2 regions of the Paenibacillus sp. FSL P2-0121 genome follow, and region 1 is predicted to be linked to the other one. Evidence: predicted binding sites of a transcription regulator. Region 1 holds the regulator's gene; the other holds the start of a gene.

Region 1 (5,485 bases):
ATAACCAGTCGTGAATTCGCAAAAAAAGGTTATACAGTTACAGGGATAGATCCGACTCCAGAGATGATAGTCATTGCGCAAGAGTCTGCATGTAAAGACGGTCTTAACATAGCCTTTAGATCGGCAACGCTACAAGATGCAGATGTATTAGCGGACGGATATGACTGGATTTTTTGCCATAATGTGCTTGAATATCTCGATGATCCAAAACAATTGTTAATGGACATTAGTAAAAAACAAAATGAAAACGGAATGCTTTCTCTTATAACTCATAATCCAGTGGCAAAAGTGATGAAAAAAGCCGTTATGAATAAAGATCCTATGGGGGCTATAGACAGTATTGGAAACACGCAGGAATATAGCGGCATTATTCAAACAGACATTACCATCTATACAAAAGATCAATTAGTGGAATGGCTCGCGGAGTGTGGTTATGAGATTAGAAGTATATACGGAATACATAATATCTACGGATATATTGTGGATAATGAAATAAAAATGGATGAGCAATGGCATGTAGAAATGGTGGAGCTAGAGCTTAAGTTAAGCAGTTTATCTCCATACAAGGACGTTGCTATTTTCACACATCTTATTGCGCAAAAAACAACTTAATTATTCAGATACGATTGACCTGAACAGTGCATGTAATTGTTGTACTTGGGAGTAAGCTTCCTTGTACTGGTTGTCGGATTGTTGAATAGGCAATAAACCCGGCAAGAAGGAGATACAATACACAGGCGTTTCTTTGCTGTTCATATATATTTTAAGCGTAAGCTCTTCAATCACATTAGCTTCTTCATCAGCTTCCTTAAGGACGTTAATATCTGCACTTGTTGCAGTAGTTTTGCTGTTTTGATGTCTTTTGGATACTTTTGAAAGGGTAAGTGCGTTAACCACAATCTCGGATCCCATTACATTATCAAAAGAGTATAGCTTTGCTACTGCTTTTTTGTTACTCTTCGGATTTTTGGTACCGATTGCCAATTTTTTATTAGGCTCGTTAAGTGCGATCAAGTGAGATTGATTGGGGGGAATGAATGTTTTGGTGAAGCTGATGTTAAAAGATGAGGTCGCATTAACTAGCTTAGAAATTTCAGATGAAGCAGATAGCGTTTTCAATTTTATAATGGCGGCACTTAGAATTAAAACAACTCCTAAAATAGCAAATAAGTACATCAAGATAATCAGCATATAATCACACCTCCTAGTTATCTCATTAGACTCAAATTGTTGCTTATTGAAAGATATGCCTGAATGATCTCCACTAGTATCTTTTAAAAGGGAAATTCGTGGAATTATAGGATCGGCTTCACGATTAACCCAAAAAAAGCACCCAGAGAAACCTTCCGATTCTGCAAATGATGCAAAATTGGGGGTTGCTACAAGGGTGCTTTTTAAGATGATTATGAAAACCTATAGAAAATTGAAGGCAGTGATATGATCGGTATAAACAATCAGCTGTTTGTATTCGATCGGAGTCCCATAACTAGCATAAGGTCTTACAGTAACGTCATTGAGGACAACAAAGTTATAGCTGAAATTTTTATCAGGGTGTTCTGCTCCCAAATAAGATATGTATTCGTCTACAATTACATCATCCATCAAAGATTTTAAATCAAATACATCCTCTTTGTTGGAGACGGTTGGAGAGACGATTCCCTGAATGCTGCCAAAAGAGGTGAGCAAATTCACTTTTTTTCCACTAGCTTGTTCATCATTTAAAAGTAAACCGGACAGCTTACCCAGTGCATCGACTTTAAAATCGACGAGGGTTCTAATTTTTGAATTATTCAAACTAAACACATCCTTTTCAATTTGCAATCCTGTTAACAATATTCGACATATAATCACCAAACTCCTAGTATGCTAATGAAAAAATACTTACTTATGTAATGACCCCCATTTTTTAATGTGATTTGGGGGTTGCCGAGCCTCCATTCGAATTTAATTTCTTATCGTTACTCGTGTGCCTATAGGGACAATAGCAGCGAGTGCTAACACATCCTCGTTGTACATCCGGATGCAGCCGTGGGACACCTCTTTCCCAATGGAGGAAGGGTCATTGTTTCCATGAATTCCGTAGTGTGGTTTAGACAGTCCCATCCAAAACACACCGAAGGGACCCCCTGGGTCGGGTTGTTTGTTAATAATAGTGAATTCACCCACTGGGGATTGGGTTAACATCTTACCGATGCCGACAGGGTAACCTCTAATCACAATATCATTGTCCAGAAGATATAACATTCGTTGGGTCAGATCTACAATAATTCGGTAGTTGGGCATTATACGCAACACTCCTTCCTAATTAGGATATGAGCAGAACGCCTAAAGGGTTATTCATAGAAAATGGCCATTTTAGCCATTGGGAACAAATGTTCGTAAGTGGTTGGAAAAGCAAAAAAAACGTAGAAAAAAGGCTGTTCCGCATATGCGGAACAGCCTTTTATGTTAGAAGTGCATACTTAGTGGATATCTCGAAACAATCCGATGACTCTTCCGAGAATAGTTACGCGATTAAGGCGAAGCGGCTCATAAGCTGGATTCTCCGGCTGAAGCCGTATATGATCACGTTCCTTGTAAAAGGTCTTAACGGTTGCTTCATCTTCTTCGGTCATGGCTACAACGATATCTCCGTTGTCCGCTGTTTGTTGTTGGCGAACAATCACATAGTCACCATTCATAATGCCTGCGTCCACCATACTATCACCCATGACAGACAGCATAAATACTTTGTTGTCACCTACATAGTGAGTAGGAAGTGGGAAGTAGTCTTCGATATTCTCTGTAGCAGTGATAGGTACCCCGGCGGTAACTTTACCTACGACAGGAATCCGTGAGATGGTCTGCGCGAATTGGTGAACATTCTCTGAATCCTCTTGGCCTAGTAATTCTATTGCACGTGGCTTCGTTGGATCTCGACGAATAAGTCCCTTTTTCTCAAGCCGGTCCAAATGACCGTGAACTGTGGAGCTGGAAGCAAGGCCAACAGCTTCTCCAATTTCCCGGACGGAAGGTGGATAACCCTTGCTGCGGACTTCGCTTCGTATAAATTCCAGGATCGCCAGCTGGCGACTTGAAATCTTTGACATTGGAATCAACCCCATATAGTAATGTTTGGGAAAATTATAACATAGAACTACCGTTCGCACAAACATAAGTTCTAACTATTATAAATATTAATCTGCTAGAGTTAAAAAATGGTAGACAAATGATAATAAAATGAACCGCTTGAGTCTCTCGAAAAAAAGAGAACAATTGTTCTGAAATAGTATTGAACAAAACACATGTTCGTGTTATTATAAAATCGAAAGTAAGAACAAGTGTTTGGAGGATGATGATTATGCTAAAATACAGTACATACCGCAGCATCTACGATAAGGCCCCAGTGGTTGAATCTATAGGACATAATGACGTTGCCCGTAATTCCGCTAAGGTGAAAGAGATAACGGAACGTTTGCTTGGAGGGATGATTTCGTTGTTCCGTCAAGATTTCTTTATTAAGTTAATATTGATTTTCGTGCTAGTATTATCTGGCCTAACAGTAGTGGGAAATGTATTTGCAGGATCGACGACTATAATGAAGGAAGAGAAGCGGATTGTGGTTGAACGTGGAGATACACTATGGAGTATTGCCCTTAAGAATAAACCAGCTGATATGAAGACAGTTGTTTATATAGAAGGAATTAAACGTTCAAGTGGGATTAAGAGTAGTCAAATTAACGCTGGAGACATACTTACTTTACCTATTTATTAATTTTCTGAGAACATAATAGAATGACCAGTAGAGCTTGCAGGGAGTAGACCTTGACAAGCTCTTTTTCTCATGGCAGAGTTAGAATTAATTTATAGGGGGAGGGAAAGTATTGAATATTGATGAGTTGGTCGCGCGAATTAACGAATTGGCACGCAAACAGAAGAGCGTAGGCCTTAATCAAGAGGAAGTGGCGGAACGCGCCAAGCTTCGTGAAATTTACCTGGGGAATATCCGTAATAACTTCCGAGCACAATTAAATACTATTGAAGTAGTAGATAACGATGAGCATGAACAAGGTAACAAGGGGCTTAAACATTAGCTCGCTGTTCCTTTTCATAGATATTTCAGGATGACTAGGGGGAACGCACATGGCCCGTTCTTGGGAAAGAATGGTTCAACGCAACACACAGCAAATCAACAAGCAAAGAAAGAAACAAGGCAAGGATACGATTTATGCCTCTAAATCTCCTACCCAGAATGCCGAAGTCTTTAAAGGTCGCAACATTGCATTTCCGGTAGTGTTAGTGATACTTGGCACTATGTTTTGGGTAGTTGGTTCTATTGATCAGGCCAAAGGTAATGGCATGCTGGCTAATTGGCTGGGAGTAGTACTGTACTATTTGCTGGCAGCGCTATTGTTCTTCCGTCGTCCGTACTTAAAGGTGGAAAAAGCAAGACTGTCCACTATTAAATTCAATCGCGAACGCGGACTTCCAGCTGCAGATATTGAGAAAATCACCCTTTCGCGTGGAGCTGTAGTCATTAAGCATAAAGGGAAACGTACGAAATGGATTTTCACAAAACTTATGAATCGCTATGATACTAATGCGATGAGTACACGATTAGAAGCATTTGCTAAAGCTCACAACATTGAAGTAGTTCACGAATAGAACTAGACCAGTTAAAGGGAGAGGGAGACCTGTAATGCCAATTTCTGCTGTACTATTTGACCTTGATGATACATTGCTGTGGGATGATCGGAGCGTCGAAGAAGCATTTCGTTCTGCTTGTGAAGCCGCCGGGGATACGATCGATCCACAAGAACTAGAAGTTGCAGTTCGTAAGGAAGCAAGTAGCTTATATGAATCTTATGAGACGTTCCCATTTACAAAGATGATCGGAATTAATCCATATGAAGCACTCTGGGCTAACTTTACGGCAGGTGAACAGCCAGAATTCCGTCAATTGGAGCAGCTTGCACCGGTATATCGTAAAGAGTCTTGGCGTCGCGGACTTGCAGCGTTAGGGGTGGAAGACGAAGCACTAGCTGAGACCTTGGCAACTAAATTCGCAGCAGAGCGCAGAAAACGTCCATACATCTATGAAGAAACAATGCATGTACTGGAGCAGTTACGGGGTCAAGTGAAGCTTCTGCTACTTACGAACGGCTGTCCTGCACTGCAACAAGAGAAACTAGATGGTGTGCCCGAGTTAATTCCTTTCTTTGATCATATTGTGATTTCCGGAAGCTTTGGTAAAGGCAAACCGGATAAGGAAATTTTCCTGCATGCTTTAGAGCTTCTTGATGTAACGCCTGAGCAAGCGGTTATGGTCGGCGATAAGCTGACAACGGATATCCGTGGGGGGCTGGCAGCAGGGTTGACCACGGTCTGGATTAATAGAAAAGGTAGAGCACCTAGTCTTGATATTCATCCGGATCATGAAATCAATCACCTTGAGGAACTTCTTCCACTAGTTCAATCCTTGTAAGATATACAGAGCTATTAGCTC
Region 2 (5,485 bases), 290 kb from region 1:
TTTCAATTTGTCAGTATTCCTGTAGACGATATTGCTATTTGGGCCGCAGCGCTGATCACTATTTATTCTGGAATTGATTATTTTGTGAAGAATAAGGATCTGCTACAGCTGCATAATGCGTAAGCATGTAAGCTGGATATACAAGGAAAGGTAATAGGTGAAGCACCTATTACCTTTTTTGAAATCCAAAAGCAGTGTACCTACATTATAACGAGGAGGCGAAAGCCAGGTATGAAAGCGGAGATTATTGCAGTAGGGACAGAGCTTTTGCTCGGTCAAATCGTGAATAGTAATGCCCAGTTTTTGTCTATCGAGCTAGCTGCCATCGGGATCGATGTATACTTTCAAACCGTTGTCGGTGATAACAGCAGCCGCCTACAGCAAGCCATCGAGATCGCTCAGAGTCGGGCTGACGTTATTATCTTTACGGGCGGAATTGGCCCCACTGAGGATGATCTGACTAAAGACGCACTGGCTGCATCGCTAGGTAGAACGCTCCATATTGATCGTTTGGCGATGGATCATGTACAACGTTTCTTTGATGATCGTAAGATCGTTATGACCGAAAATAACCGCAAACAGGCACTTATAATTGAAGGAACTACACCGTTGCCGAATGAAATCGGTCTTGCGGTTGGGATTGCTTTTGAGCATGAGAAGAAATATTATATTGTGCTTCCAGGTCCACCTCGTGAGATGAAACCGATGTTCGTTGATAAAGCAGTACCGTGGCTACAGCAGCACGCCTTGACGAACGAAACACCGCTTTATTCAAAAATGCTCAAATTTGCCGGCATCGGAGAATCACTGCTGGAGGACAAGCTCATCGAACTGATTCGCAGTCAGACTGATCCAACGATTGCTCCGTATGCCAAAGAGGGAGAGGTAACTGTTCGTATTTCGACAAAGGCCCCTTCTGAGCATGAAGCTACAAAAAAGCTGGAGATACTGGAACAACAAATCAAGGAGATTTTGCCGGAACATTTGTATGCGAACATTGATGTGCCGCTGGAGCAATTGATTGTGGATTGGATGGCGGATGCCGGCCTGACCTTAAGTGCGGCAGAGAGCTGCACCGGAGGTTTGCTGATGGAGAGCATAACAAATATTCCAGGCAGTGCATCGATGTTTGCCGGCGGAATCGTCTGCTATTCGAATGACCTAAAGAAAAAGCTACTGAATGTGCCAAGTGCTTATTTGGAGGGACCCAATGCTCCTGGAGCCGTAAGTCGAGAAGTTGCCGAGGTGTTGGCTGACCAAGTGAGAATGATTGCAGACAGCGATTTCGGCTTATCTGTTACGGGTGTGGCTGGACCGGGTTATTCTGAGCGCAAGCCTGTTGGACTTGTATTTATCGGCTTGGCTGAACGGGGACGTAAGACAGAGGTCTATGAGCTTAATCTTAAAGGTACACGGGAAAATATCCGGTTGCGTACTGTAAAGGCTCTGCTGTATCGTCTGTGGCGGAGACTTGAGGAACGCAAGGTGGAGACACCTCTTGAGGGTTCAGACTTGTAATGGGAGATTAGCCCAGTTATAATAAACACATACGGAAGAACCGTGGCACTGAGATTTCTTTGCTGCGGTTTTTTGTATATTTGCAGAGATTTTGATCACGATGACTACTCATGATCATAAGTCGTTGATGTCCGGTGAAGTGGGGAATTTAATTAACTTCTATCTCCGGAGGGAGGCTTACAATAAAAGGGATAAATAACGCCCAAGACAAAAAAAACGAATGTATGTTCGAAAAAAAGCTTGGCAAGACCTTAAAAACACGTTATTATATTACTATAAACAGTGAAGGAAGTGGTCTGATTGTCAGATCGTCGTGCAGCGCTTGATATGGCGCTTCGTCAAATAGAAAAACAATTTGGTAAAGGTTCGGTAATGAAACTGGGAGAATCCACGCATATGCAAGTGGAAGTTGTACCTAGCGGATCTTTGGCACTTGATATTGCGTTAGGTATAGGCGGACTTCCAAAGGGACGTATTATTGAAGTATATGGACCGGAATCTTCAGGTAAAACAACAGTTGCTCTTCATGCTATTGCAGAAGTGCAAAGACAAGGCGGACAAGCTGCATTTATCGATGCCGAGCATGCGCTTGATCCGAAATATGCACGTAACTTGGGCGTAAATATCGATGAGTTGCTGCTTTCTCAGCCAGACACGGGTGAACAAGCGCTGGAAATCGCCGAAGCACTCGTTCGTAGTGGAGCCGTTGATATTATTGTCGTTGACTCCGTTGCTGCTTTGGTACCTAAGGCTGAAATTGAAGGCGATATGGGTGATTCCCACGTCGGATTGCAGGCTCGCTTGATGTCTCAAGCACTTCGTAAGCTTTCTGGTGCCATTAGCAAATCCAATACGATCGCTATCTTTATCAACCAGCTTCGTGAGAAGATCGGTGTTATGTTCGGTAACCCTGAGACAACTCCGGGTGGTCGTGCATTGAAATTCTACTCTTCTGTACGTTTAGATGTACGTCGCGTAGAGAGCATCAAGATGGGGAACGATGTGGTTGGTAACCGTACTAAGATCAAGATTGTGAAGAATAAAGTAGCCCCTCCTTTTAAACAGGCTGATGTTGATATTATGTACGGTGAAGGGATTTCCAAAGAGGGAAGTCTTGTAGATATCGGTACTGAAATGGATATCGTGAATAAGAGTGGTGCATGGTATTCCTACGAAGGCGAGCGTCTCGGTCAAGGACGTGAGAATGCTAAACAGTTTTTGAAGGAACATCAGGATATTGCCCTTATTATTGAGAATAAGATCCGTGAAGCAAGTAATTTATCCACTATTGTTGCTGCGCCGAAGAATGAAGATATTATTGCAGAGCAAGAAGAAGAAGAGAAATTGCTTCTCGAAATCGAATAGTATATTAAGCAATAGGACGCCCTGTGATTGATTGTTGCAGGGTGTCTTTTCTTAACAAGTAACGAAAGTAAGACGATAACCGATCTATTGCTACGAGGTGACAAACAACTATGGTAATACAACTGGATTTTGAAGCAGAAGAACAAGATGAGCAGGTGTTATCTGATTTTCCTGAAGGAGAACTCTTAGAGATCACTAAAGTAGAACGTCAAAAGAAATCTGACCACCGTTATATCATACATTTCGGAGCATATAACATGACTGTGCACGAGGACGTCATGATTAAATATCGAATGATTACTGGTAATTCTTTTATGAAGGCTGATTTGGTGGAAATTGTTGTAGCTGATGAGCGTCAACGAGCTTATGTAGAAGGCCTCCGTTATCTAGAACGTAAACCACGCACCGCTATGGAAATGACTCGCCGTTTACGCCAGAAGGAAATAGGAGAGACTATTATTGCGGAAGTGGTGCAGCGGCTGCAGGAGGAAAGACTTCTTGATGACCCTTTATATGCTAAGCAATGGGCAGAGCAACGAATAGCGAACCAGCGGAAAGGGAAGATGTGGATTCGACAAGAGCTACGTGAGAAAGGGATAGACAAAACCCTTATATCGGAAGCTTTGGAGAATATTACTCCTGAACAAGAGCTGGAGAGCGCACTCGAAACTGGGCGCAAGAAATGGAATCTCATCCGTGGAGAAGCTTCAGATAAGCGAAGAAAGACTGGAGCCTTCCTTATGCGCCGTGGATTTTCGGGCGATATGGTTCGCCAAGTGATCAATACTTTACTTGCGGAAGACAATTATGAAGGTGAAGATGAGGATTTTTACTAGAATCACTGATTCTCTTGACATTAATGCGTATATCGACTCTCTTGACAATGTCTTTTTATAAATAATAAAATATAACATGAATCGGCATAAAATTAGAATCCTTTTTCCTTCCCAAAAAGGAGACTGTTTTAAACGGTTCACGTACAACTCATATGAAATGTAATCGCCGGATAAGGCGGGCAGTGTGCATGTGCAGCATGTGCAGTATGGCAATCGGTTGTTTACCGGTTTTTTGTATGGTGATGAACGGATAGTTAAACAACTGCACAATTCCCAGGGATATACCTTGGAGAGGAACCAACGAGGAGGTGAACAGATGCTGGAATCATGGATCTGGGTCATTATCGTTCTCGTTGTAGCTGCAATATTCTTTGGGTTCGGTTATTTTATTCGTAAATCCCTTGCAGAAGCTAAAATCCAAAGCGCAGAAAGAGAAGCCGTTGTCATCGTTGAGAATGCGAAGAAGGACGCTGAGGCGCTGAAGAAAGAAACAGTATTGGAAGCTAAGGACGAAGTCCATAGAATCCGTACTGAAGCTGAGAAAGAAACTCGTGAACGTCGGAATGAAATCCAACGGCAAGAGAGACGTTTGCTGCAAAAGGAAGAATCTCTGGATAAAAAAATGGAATCGCTTGAAAGAAAAGAAGAACAAGTAGCTAACAAAGAGAAACGAATTGATGAAACCCAACAGCAAATTGATGTTATTTACAAAAACCAAGTCACTGAATTGGAACGTATCTCCAATTTAAGCATCGAAGATGCAAGAAGTATCATTCTTAGCAATGTTGAGCAAGAAGTTCGCCATGAAACGGCACAAATGATCAAAGAAATTGAACAGCAGGCGAAAGAAGAAGCGGATAAGAAATCCCGTGAAATCATCACACTCGCTATCCAACGCTGTGCAGCTGATCACGTAGCGGAAACAACGGTTTCAGTTGTTACGTTGCCGAATGAAGAGATGAAAGGTCGGATTATCGGTCGTGAAGGCCGTAATATTCGTGCTTTGGAAACTCTTACAGGTATCGACCTCATTATTGATGATACGCCGGAAGCAGTTATTTTGTCAGGATTTGATCCAATCCGCCGTGAAGTGGCCCGTACGGCACTTGAGAAATTGGTGGCTGATGGACGTATTCACCCCGCTCGTATTGAAGAGATGGTGGAGAAATCCCGCAAAGAAGTGGACGAACGGATTCGGGAATATGGTGAACAAGCTACTTTCGAAGTGGGCGTTCACGGTTTGCATCCAGATTTGATCAAGATTCTGGGGCGTCTGAAATTCCGTACAAGCTATGGTCAAAATGTATTGAAGCACTCCATGGAGGTTGCTTATTTAACAGGACTGATGGCCGGTGAGCTTGGGGAAGACATCGTGCTTGCAAAACGTGCAGGATTACTCCATGATATCGGCAAAGCGCTGGATCATGAAGTGGAAGGTTCGCATGTTGAGATCGGCGTTGAACTAGCGAAGAAATATAAAGAACATCCGGTTGTTATCAACAGTATCGCATCTCATCATGGAGACTGCGAAGCTACCTCGGTTATTGCTATGTTGGTTGGTGCCGCTGACGCATTGTCGGCTGCTAGACCTGGTGCTCGCCGTGAAACACTGGAAACGTATATTAAACGTCTAGAGAAACTGGAAGAAATCTCAGAGTCATTCGAAGGCGTTGAGAAATCATTTGCTATTCAAGCGGGCCGTGAGGTGCGCGTGATGGTACAGCCAGAGAAGATTGACGATGCAGAGGCATTCCGTCTTGCTCGCG

What was found. Region 1 encodes LexA, which represses DNA repair genes until DNA is damaged. Its sites were predicted from a motif close to CGAACATATGTTCG; they were not measured.
Region 2: a site for LexA is predicted at 1,736-1,749, ahead of recA (recombinase RecA). Genes of this name have one in related genera too.

Annotation. Positions count from the first base shown of each region.
Region 1 is NZ_CP150245.1:3,945,995-3,951,479, reverse strand. It holds gene MKY54_RS17520 (methyltransferase domain-containing protein) at 1-612, shown strand, start outside; gene MKY54_RS17515 (hypothetical protein) at 613-1,191, opposite strand; gene MKY54_RS17510 (hypothetical protein) at 1,414-1,794, opposite strand; gene MKY54_RS17505 (L,D-transpeptidase) at 1,945-2,283, opposite strand; gene lexA (transcriptional repressor LexA) at 2,463-3,089, opposite strand; gene MKY54_RS17495 (LysM peptidoglycan-binding domain-containing protein) at 3,341-3,754, shown strand; gene MKY54_RS17490 (DUF896 domain-containing protein) at 3,864-4,073, shown strand; gene MKY54_RS17485 (hypothetical protein) at 4,123-4,644, shown strand; gene MKY54_RS17480 (HAD family hydrolase) at 4,679-5,464, shown strand.
Region 2 is NZ_CP150245.1:4,238,745-4,244,229, reverse strand. It holds gene pgsA (CDP-diacylglycerol--glycerol-3-phosphate 3-phosphatidyltransferase) at 1-123, shown strand, start outside; gene MKY54_RS18720 (competence/damage-inducible protein A) at 232-1,518, shown strand; gene recA (recombinase RecA) at 1,819-2,883, shown strand; gene MKY54_RS18710 (RecX family transcriptional regulator) at 2,994-3,719, shown strand; gene rny (ribonuclease Y) at 4,039-5,485, shown strand, end outside.